Regions from separate parts of the Trichococcus shcherbakoviae genome, predicted to be linked through region 1. Evidence: riboswitches for the same ligand, from Rfam matches in the RefSeq annotation. Region 1 holds a riboswitch; each other region holds the start of a gene.

Region 1 (3,278 bases):
TGGAAATGATCCCGCCGCGGACGATCTCCGACATATAAGCGCCCGTATTGACCGATACGATCAAAAGCGCTGCAAAGATGCGGTTCATGTCGATGTCAAACGCCAATGCGGCACCATAATAGATGACCATGGCTTGCACGATCATAGGCGTGCCGCGGAAAATTTCGATGTAGCATGACAGCAAAAAATTCACCACGTTGTACACGTGTTTTTTCCAACCCGATTCCGCAACCGGGATCGTACGGATGACGCCGATCATCAGACCGATCCCCAGTCCGATGATGGTTCCGATTAAAGCTATATATAATGTTGTCCATGCACCTGATAAAAACTGTCTCCAGTTTTCTTCGATGATGCGGATAACCCAACTAAACTCCATTTAATGTATGCCCCTTTTTGATGTTCCGTCAGTCTTGATTATTCAGCTGATGGTTGGTTTTGGATTGCTTCATCCATCATTTGGATGCGTTCTTCTTCTGTGATGCCGCTCAGGATCTCATTGATCTGGTCTTTCAATTCACTTTCTTTGATCAAACCGATTGCGATTTCTGAATCAGCCGCGGACAATTCGAAAGTATCCGTTTCATCCAATTCGATCATTTTGAAAGCGGAATTGGCTGCTGAAGCGCTGATGGCTTCCGGACGTTCCGATACGTAAGCATCAATTGTGCCTGATTCCAAAGCTACGCGCATGGAAGTGAAACTGTCCATTGCCGGTTGCTTTTGCACGCCTTCAATCTGATCGATGACGCCATAGTGCAACGTATTCAACTGTGCGGTAACTTTTGCGTCCGCGAAATCAGCCAAAGTTGTCGCATCTGCATAAGCGCCATCCGCTTTGACGACAAGTACTAGTTCAGTCGTATAGTAGGAATCCGAGAAATCAATCGCTTCTTTGCGTTCCTCTGTCGGCGACATGCCTGCAACGATAGCATCGATTTTAGATGAAATCAACGCCGGCACCAGGCCATCCCATTCCGTCTTAACGATGACCAGTTCCTTACCTAAACCGTCCGCCACTTTTTTGGCCATCTGAACATCATAGCCATTAGCGTACCCGTCAGCGCCGTCGATTTTCACTGCGCCGTTGCTGTCATCATTTTGGGTCCAGTTGAAAGGAGGGTAGCCTGCTTCCATTCCGACCACGAATGTTTCAGAATCCGCTGAACCGTTGGCTGCGGATGAATCATCAGTGGCTCCGTTACCGCAACCCGCCAAAATAAACAAGCCTGTCAATGCTGCCATTGTTTTTTTCCATGTTTTTACTGTCATCTCTATTTCCTCCTAATGTATATAGTCTTTTTTTTACTGCTCAAAAATAATAAAAAATAACCCTTCTTATACGGCCGCTTTTGTCCACCTTTCTTCCCATAGAGCGTCATAACAACGATAATTCAGTCCGTTTTTGTGCAAAAAAATAGACTATAAAGCAAAAGGCCCTATAATCCAGCTTCCTTCTGCCCGCAATACCGAAAGTACTCCACAAACGATTTTGGGCAAATCGTTCTGACAGTGTCAGGATTCTTAACCCTGACCCCAACACAGCAAACGCTGTATTTCGGCGAACACCCCTTTCAAACGGGCATTTTACTCTTGATGTTCGCAGCCTCTTTCATTATTGTATGATCGTATGACATTATTGTATGTTATTATACTGTACGGATTTTTAATTTGCAACAAAAAGCGCTTTGCCCCGCCATCCGAAGCACTACACTCATCGACGGGCACCATCACGGATCGTCCCTATTTTTTCCGTTTCAAAAAATCGGTTTCGGATGCTATACTGACTGCAACGACAAAAGGGAGGAACTACCTCAATAATGCTTACTATACTATTCGATTTAGACGATACTTTATACGACACAGCAAGTCCGTTCTTCCAGGCGCTGGAAAATTACCGCTTGGAGAACAGCCACAGCGACGAAGAAACCTTCGCACTTTTCCGCGAACATTGCGATGCGGCTTTCGATCTGTTCTCCAATGGGGAGCTGACGCTGGCCGAGTCCCATATCATGCGCACACAGCATACGTTCGCCGACCTGGGCCTTGCGCTCACCAACGAAGAGGCGATGCACTTCCAGGAAACCTACCAAAAGAGGCAAGCAGAAATCACGTTAAGCCCAGGCATCGATCAACTTTTGAATGAGCTGGAAAGTCGGAACATTCCGATTGCGGTCTTCACAAACGGTCCTGAAAAGCACCAGATGAAAAAGTTCAACGCCTTGGGTCTGGAGAGATGGGTGCCGCCCGCACGCACCTTCATTTCCGAAAAAATCGGTTGCCCAAAACCCTATGCCGAAGCCTTCGCGCATGTGCAGGAGGCTTTGAAGGCCAGTCCTGATGAGCTGCTCTTCATCGGGGATACCTACGAAACGGACATCATCGGCGGCCAGGCTGCGGGTTGGACTACTTTGTGGTATAACCATCGCCAGAAACCGGAAGATGAAAAAGTGGTGCTGGAGCCAACCTTCTATTCTGTAGCGGAAATGCACCAAGCCATAAACAATAACATCTCAAAACGAAAGGAAATATGACCTATGATCCAGACAAAATTAGCCATCATCGGGGTCGGCCATGTCGGTTCCCAAGTATTGACCGACTGCAGCCACCTCAACTTATTTTCTGACATCGTCCTGATCGACAGCAACGAGGACACGGCAAGAGGCGAAGCCCTGGACCACCGCCATGCGCTGGCCGCTAGCTACCGGACACACAGCAAAATCTACGCCGGCGATTATGCGGACTGCGCGGATGCCGACGTCATCATCATTTCCGCAGGCGTCAGCGAGAAGCCTCGCCCCGGTGAGGATATGCCCCCAAGAGCGTTGATGGGCAAGGAGAATGCCAATGAAATACGCAAAATCATGGCCGGCATCACCCAGCACACAAAAGACGCCATCATCATCCTGATAACGAATCCGGTCGATACGATCACCTACATCGCCGAAAATGAGTTCGACTATCCGAAAGGTAAGATTTTCGGCACCGGAACGACTTTGGATACTTTCCGCTACCGTCAGATTGTTGCTGCCCATTATCATGTCGATCCCAAAAACGTCAGCGGCTACATCATGGGCGAACACGGCAGCACCGCCTTCCCGGCTTTCAGCAGCACGACTGTGGGTGCACTCACCCTTACCCAAAGTGATGCCTTATTGGACCCTGCGGCACCATTGGACCGGGAATTCGTGACCCAAGAAGTGGTGCACACAGCTTCCGATGTCTTCAACTGGAAAGGCTGGACCAATTCAGGCATCGGGGAAGTGGCGGCAGCCTTG
Region 2 (3,278 bases), 690 kb from region 1:
ACCCCAGCGAGGGTGCTTTTTGGTTGTATGTTGTGTGTTCGGTAACTTGCTGTTGGCTTTTAGCCCTTCAGCCCTTCCTTTTCGAGGATCAGGTCGTAGCAGGCGATTCCCTGCAGCAGAACCTTCTCGTCGAAGTTGAAGCGGCTGCTGTGGAGCGGGTGCGTCCAACCCATGTCGGGACGGCCGGTCCCAAGCAGGATGAAGGCGCCGCGGATGCTTTCTTGGTAGAAAGCGAAGTCCTCGGCCAGCATCAATGGTTTGACGACTTCGTAGGCATCGACCGGCAACGCGTCCATCAACGTGCCGATCATTTCCGCATCGTTGGTGACTTCCGGATAGAAATCGCGGATATCCAACGTGCAGATGACACCACTCATGCGCTCGATGCCGGCACAGATGTCGGCAAGGCGTTCCTTGATGGAAGCATAGACCGCCTTATCGTAGCTCCGGATCGTCCCGGTCATCTCGGCTTTTCCGGCCACAATATTGCGGGCTTCCCCGGCATGCAACGTGCCGATGTTCACGACAGCCGGCTGCAATGGATCAAGGTCGCGGGCCAGAATGTTTTGGACCGAGAGAAGAATCTGCGCGGCGGCGATCAAGGCATCCTTGCCGAAGTGCGGTTGCCCGGCATGCGAGCTGACGCCCTCAAGCGTAATGTCGAATTCGCCGTTGCGCGCCATCAAGGGGCCTTTGGCCAAGCCCAGGATGCCTTCAGGCAGACTCGGATACAGGTGGTAGCCGTAAATCTTTTCGACCTGCAGCTCCTGCAGGATGCCGGAATCCATGATCCATTTCGCACCGCCCGGGCCTTCTTCCGCTGGCTGGAAGACCAAAACGACGGACTTTTCCAAAATAGGCAGGGACTTCAGGTATTTCGCGAAACCCAACAACAAGGCCATGTGCCCATCGTGTCCGCACGCATGCATTTTGCCCGGGTGAAGGGAAGCGAAATCCGCTCCTGTATCCTCGGTTACCTCAAGGGCATCCATGTCGGCACGGAAGGCTACTGATCCCGGGGACTTGCCCTTCAGGACGGCTACCCAGCCCGTCTCGGCTGTACTGATCGGTTCATAACCGAACGATACCAACTTTTGGCGGACATATTCCGAAGTCAACGGCAGATCGAAACCGATCTCCGGAATCTGGTGGAGCTCCCTTCGGATCGTCTTCACCGTATCGTATAATTCTGCAATCTGCATGCTGTTCACCTGATCCCTCTGCGTGTATTTATTAGTCTCTTAAGTCAGCCAATAATTGGGTTTTTTCGCTAGTCTGAGCGTCCTTCATTTTCACGATTTTAGCAGGGGATCCCGCAACAACCGCGTTAGCCGGTACGTCTTCCAATACGATTGCGCCAGCTGCGACAACAGCGCCTTCGCCGATGTGTACGCCTTCGATGATGACAGCGTTCGCGCCGACCAAAACACCGTCTTCGATGATGACTGGTGATTTCGATGGTGGCTCAAGAACGCCTGCAACCACTGCGCCTGCTCCGATGTGACAGTTTTTGCCGATCGTGCCGCGTGCGCCGACAACCGCGCCCATGTCGATCATTGTGCCTTCTCCGATGATTGCGCCGATGTTGATGACCGCACCCATCATGATGACAGCACTCTTGCCGATCGTCACGTGATCACGGATGAATGAACCCGGCTCGATGCGTGCATCGATTTTGGTAGTGTCCAACAATGGAATTGCGGAATTGCGTCTGTCGTATTCCATGACGTGATCTTTGATCTTATCTTTGTTTTCTTCCAAGAAATGATAGATCGCTGCAGCGTCGCCGAAGACTGTGTAGCTGTCCCCGTTTCCGAAGAATTTCAAGCCTTCGTAGGCAGGATTCTCGAAATCCCCTTTGATGTAAAGTTTTATAGGTGTTTGCTTTTCGGCAGCCTTGATGTAAGCCGCGATTTCGTAAGCATCTGTCAATAATAGTTCGCTCATTTTGATGTTTCCTCCCGATCATTTTTTTCTGTTCCAACATGCCCATTATAGCATGCCAGCCTGTGTTTGCCCTATGCGGCGGACGGCCGTTTGTTCCTGAAATGCAAAAAAAATAGCGGTAAGCGAGTGCTTACGGCTACGGAGACCTGCATTCGCCCAACCAAGCTAAAGCGCAATCCATTGTCATCGGGCAACGACAATGGAACAGCCCCACATTTGTTCAACCTGGGTCCAGCATCTGCATGCTTCGGCGACCGTCCCTTTCCCTTGCGGTACTCTTGACCAGCCGCGACCTCTTATTGCTTGGCGATTCATTTAATTTTTCTAATCGTACACTTATCCGGCAGAACTGTCAACCGCTCCGGGTCGGAAAGTGCCGGGATGAGTGGCCTTCTATATGTGAAAAAACTCATCAAATTAGCGGTTTTCTAATTTTCATTCAAGAGTGTGTAACTTAGCATAGAAATACGTCTGCAATCGTGTTATGTTATTTTCATGATATTGGGCGTCAGCAATCGGCTGGCGCATGTTCGACTATACATTGATTAAGGATATTTCATCCGGAGGAGATAAATTATGAGCAGAGAAACGAACCGTTTTGTGAAGCAACTGAAAGGATCGCCCATCCGCAACTTCGACGCTGCCATCAGCGATGTGAAGGACCTGATCCGCTTCACGATGGGTGAGCCAGATTTCGATACGCCGGATTTCATTAAAGCGGCGGCCGCAGACGCTTTGAACCAGAATCAGACGCATTACGCCCCTTCCGCCGGCGTCCTCGAAACCCGCAAGGAGATTGCGAAGTTCATGGAGCGGAAATACGGCCTGCATTACAACGCGGAGACAGACATCATCCTGACTGTCGGCGCCACGGAAGCGATCACTGCGTCGATGTTCGCGCTGATGAATCCGGGCGACAAGGTGATCATCCAATCGCCGGCATTCCCGCAGTATGAATACGTTACGCATTTGGCTGGCGGCCAGAGCGTCAAGATCGACACATCCGAGACCGGTTTCCTGATCACGCCGGAGGACCTGATGGCGGCGTTGGATGCGAATCCGGAAACGAAGATGGTCGTGCTTACCTATCCAAACAACCCGACCGGCGCCACTTATACGAAGGCGGAAGTCGAGGCGTTGGCCGAAGTCATCAGGAAATATGATGTTTTTGTCCTCAGCGATGAGATCTACAGCGAACTGACCTACGATGGCAGTCATACATCCATCGCCAAATACATCCCTGAGCAGTCCATCGTCATCAACGGCACTTCGAAAAGCTATGCGATGACCGGCTGGCGCGTCGGCTTTGTCGCTGCCCAAGCGGACCTGAT
Region 3 (3,278 bases), 1.1 Mb from region 1:
AGTCTGCAGGCCGTTCAGGACGGCTTCAGCATTCTGAATGTGAATGTCGGGAGGAATGGGCTCAAGGATGTGGAAAGCTTGTTGGCCATCCGTAAGGCAGTTGGACCGGGCATCCGCATCCGGGTAGAGGTCAATCAGAGCTGGAGCCCCCAGGAGGCGGTCCGGTTCATCAGCATGCTGGAGGATAAGGGCATGCAGGCCGAGCTGGTGGAACAGCCGGTGAAGGCGCACGATCTGGCCGGCCTGAAATTTGTGACGCAACACGTCCAAACACCGATAGTGGCTGACGAGAGTGTCTTCTCTGTGAAGGATGCCCTCCACATCATCCAGACTCAATCAGCTGACCTCATCAATATCAAACTGATGAAGATCGGCGGCATTCACGAGGCACTCAAAATCTGTGCAGTGGCGGAAACATACGGGTTAGACTGCATGATCGGCTGCATGTTGGAAAGTAAGATTTCGGTCAGCGCAGCGGCCCATCTGGCAGCCGCCAAAAACTGCATCACGATGGTCGACCTCATTGGGCCGTCGTTCTACAGAATCGAAGCTTATGAGGGCGGTCCGCTATTCACCGGGGGCACGATCAAACTGGGTGATGCGAATGGCATCGGCATCAACGCTTTTCCAAAAGCCCATTTCAAAAAGCTGGGAATCGTAAAATAAATAAATGTCCTCCTTAATAAGGCCAGGAAGGAAAAGCCATGAAGTTGAGAGATTTTTATGTGAAACGAGCCATCGGTTTTATCATCGTTATGCTTCTTGTGTTGATTATTTTGTTGCTCAACAAGTATATCCTGCATCTATTCTGAAAAATATAAAAACCGCCACCGGAAACATAAAATTCCGATGGCGGTTTTTTGGGTTTGTTCTAGATCAGGCCAACTTTTTTCATGGCTGCGGCCAAACGGTCAATGACCGCTTGATCGGCATCCGTCAACGGCAGACGCATTGGTCCGACGTTGAAGCCCAGCAGTTGCATTCCGGCTTTTACAGGAATCGGATTCGGCTCCACGAACAGGCAGTCGATCAGTTCTTTGTACTGTGCTTGCATCGCGGCAGCTTTTTTGATGTCGCCATCCAGGAAAGCATGCGTCATTTCCGATGTAGCTTTCGGTGCGATATTGGCAAGGACAGAGATGACGCCTTTTGCGCCCAAGCTCATCAACGGGATGATAGTGTCATCATTCCCCGAGTAGATGTCCAGGCGATCGCCCAAAAGACTCAGATTGTCCACGGCTTGGCTGAAGTTTCCAGTGGCGTCCTTCAAGGAAACGATGTTATCGATTTTCGCCAGTTCCACCAGTGTTTCAGGGGTAATGTTCTGACCGGTGCGGCCCGGCACATTGTAAAGGACGATCGGAACTTTCACGCTGTTGGCGATGGCTTTGTAATGCTCAATCAAGCCTTTTTGCGATGTTTTGTTGTAATAAGGGGTTACGCTGAGGATCGCATCCACACCGGTTGCCTCTACAGCGCGCGTCAATCCGACCCCGTGGCGCGTGTCATTGCTTCCGGCACCGCCGATGACAGGGATACGGCCGTTGACTTTTTCGACAGTGAAACGAATGAGATGAAGTTGCTCTTCATCCGTCAGCGTTGAAGCTTCCCCGGTTGTGCCCGCGATGATGATCGAATCGGTGCCGTTCGCGATATGGAACTCGATCAGCTCTTCCAATACCTCGTAGTTGATTTCTTGGTTCTCCGTGTCTTTAAACGGCGTAACGATCGCAACGCCTGATCCTTCAAAAATTGCCATGCTTATCTTCCTCCTGAATTCTGTTTTATATTTATGAATAGACAAAAAACGACTATGAGCAAATGGTCTCATAGTCGTTCAAAACAGGCTGCTTAAGCTGAAGCGTTGCATCCATATAGTGAATTCCACCAATTTGCCCCAACGTGAGAAGCTCACCGAACAAAGCTGGGCGGCTTTGTCCGACAGTGCCAGATTTATTCAACCTTGGCCCCAATACAGAGTATTTCGGCAGCAACACCTTTCAGGGAATCCCTTACTGATTGTTAACCGCGACCTCTTCATCACATCGAATCGTATTTTGTTACTTCCACACTATCAAATACAAATCAGTCTGTCAATCATATTCTGAGTGGATGCTGAGAAAATACTTTGAAAAAGATGGCAAAAAAGACACATAAGGTGACGGTACATGAGGATGCTTCCGGGAACGCATATGCGCCGCCAATGTGATAAAATCAAATTGAGGAAACGCTTTTACGGAAAGTCCAAAAAGGGATTCCGGGATGTTTTGTTGCAGGCCATCCGCGCAGAGTTTATCTCCAGCGCACCGGCAAGGATGATGAGAGGACGTGAATAGCGATGAAGATTGAACATGTTGCAGTGTGGGTGGGCGATTTGGAGCTGATGCGCGATTTTTATGTTCGTTTTTTTGATGGAAAGGCCAATAAATTATACCGGAATCCTGAGAAAGACTTCCAATCTTACTTTATTACTTTCCGTGAAGGAGGGGCCCGTTTGGAGCTTATGAAAAGGATGGATGTCAACGAACGCTATCCCCTTGATATGCTTGGCTGGGCGCATCTGGCCGTCTCCGTCGGCAGCAAGCAGAACGTCGACTATTTCACTGATAGACTCATCAAAGCGGGGTACACATGCAAAAGCCAGCCGCGCATTACAGGGGATGGCTATTATGAAAGCATGTTCCTTGATCCGGAAAAGAATGTCATCGAAATCACGATCTGAAAGAACAGTCAGGCCGAAAAAGCAGGGGGGCTGTCAGCCATGAAGAAAAGAAGCCATCTATTTGCCGATCAAACGAAAGCCGGAAGGGATATGCGCAAAAAAAGGACGCGCTTCCTGATTGCCGGAGCGATCGGTACGGGCATCGGGCTGGCCGGCGGATTCTGGTTGCGTTGGGAATTGGCCCCTTTGATCGGTTGGGACAGTGCAGCAATCATTTTGTTGTATTTGCTGTGGAAGGATTTTCATCCGCATGATGGCACGGAAACCGAGCGGATTGCGCAAGAGGAAGATATCCAATATTCGACGATCGATTTTTTTGTCCTTATGGCATGCCTGATCAGCATCGGGGCTGTCGCGTTGATGCTGACGACTCATGTACGCAGCTTCGGGACGATCGGATTTGGTCTGTTCAGCATCGTGCTCTCCTGGACGACGGTGCACAGTCTCTACATGTTGCGGTACGCGGAACTCTATTACCGCGATGTGAACGGCGGCGTCATCTTTGAGGGTACCGAAAAGCCTAATTTTTGGGACTTCGCCTATCTGGCGTTCACGA

What was found. Region 1 has a riboswitch for lysine ahead of ACKPBX_RS12940 (ABC transporter substrate-binding protein/permease). Riboswitches for the same ligand answer to the same signal wherever they lie in the genome.
Region 2: linked by a shared signal. The riboswitch ahead of dapD (2,3,4,5-tetrahydropyridine-2,6-dicarboxylate N-acetyltransferase) and the one ahead of ACKPBX_RS12940 (ABC transporter substrate-binding protein/permease) in region 1 are both predicted to bind lysine.
Region 3: linked by a shared signal. The riboswitch ahead of dapA (4-hydroxy-tetrahydrodipicolinate synthase) and the one ahead of ACKPBX_RS12940 (ABC transporter substrate-binding protein/permease) in region 1 are both predicted to bind lysine.

What each region holds. Positions count from the first base shown of each region.
Region 1 is NZ_OY762653.1:2,726,875-2,730,152, reverse strand. It holds partial or broken gene ACKPBX_RS12940 (ABC transporter substrate-binding protein/permease) at 1-1,272, opposite strand, end outside; lysine riboswitch at 1,466-1,620, opposite strand; gene ACKPBX_RS12935 (HAD family hydrolase) at 1,821-2,534, shown strand; gene ACKPBX_RS12930 (lactate/malate family dehydrogenase) at 2,538-3,278, shown strand, end outside.
Region 2 is NZ_OY762653.1:490,565-493,842, forward strand. It holds gene ACKPBX_RS02325 (M20 metallopeptidase family protein) at 60-1,202, opposite strand; gene dapD (2,3,4,5-tetrahydropyridine-2,6-dicarboxylate N-acetyltransferase) at 1,234-1,947, opposite strand; lysine riboswitch at 2,108-2,253, opposite strand; gene ACKPBX_RS02335 (aminotransferase class I/II-fold pyridoxal phosphate-dependent enzyme) at 2,524-3,278, shown strand, end outside.
Region 3 is NZ_OY762653.1:868,273-871,550, reverse strand. It holds gene ACKPBX_RS03965 (mandelate racemase/muconate lactonizing enzyme family protein) at 1-666, shown strand, start outside; gene dapA (4-hydroxy-tetrahydrodipicolinate synthase) at 872-1,759, opposite strand; lysine riboswitch at 1,900-2,046, opposite strand; gene ACKPBX_RS03955 (VOC family protein) at 2,339-2,722, shown strand; gene ACKPBX_RS03950 (DUF1345 domain-containing protein) at 2,762-3,278, shown strand, end outside.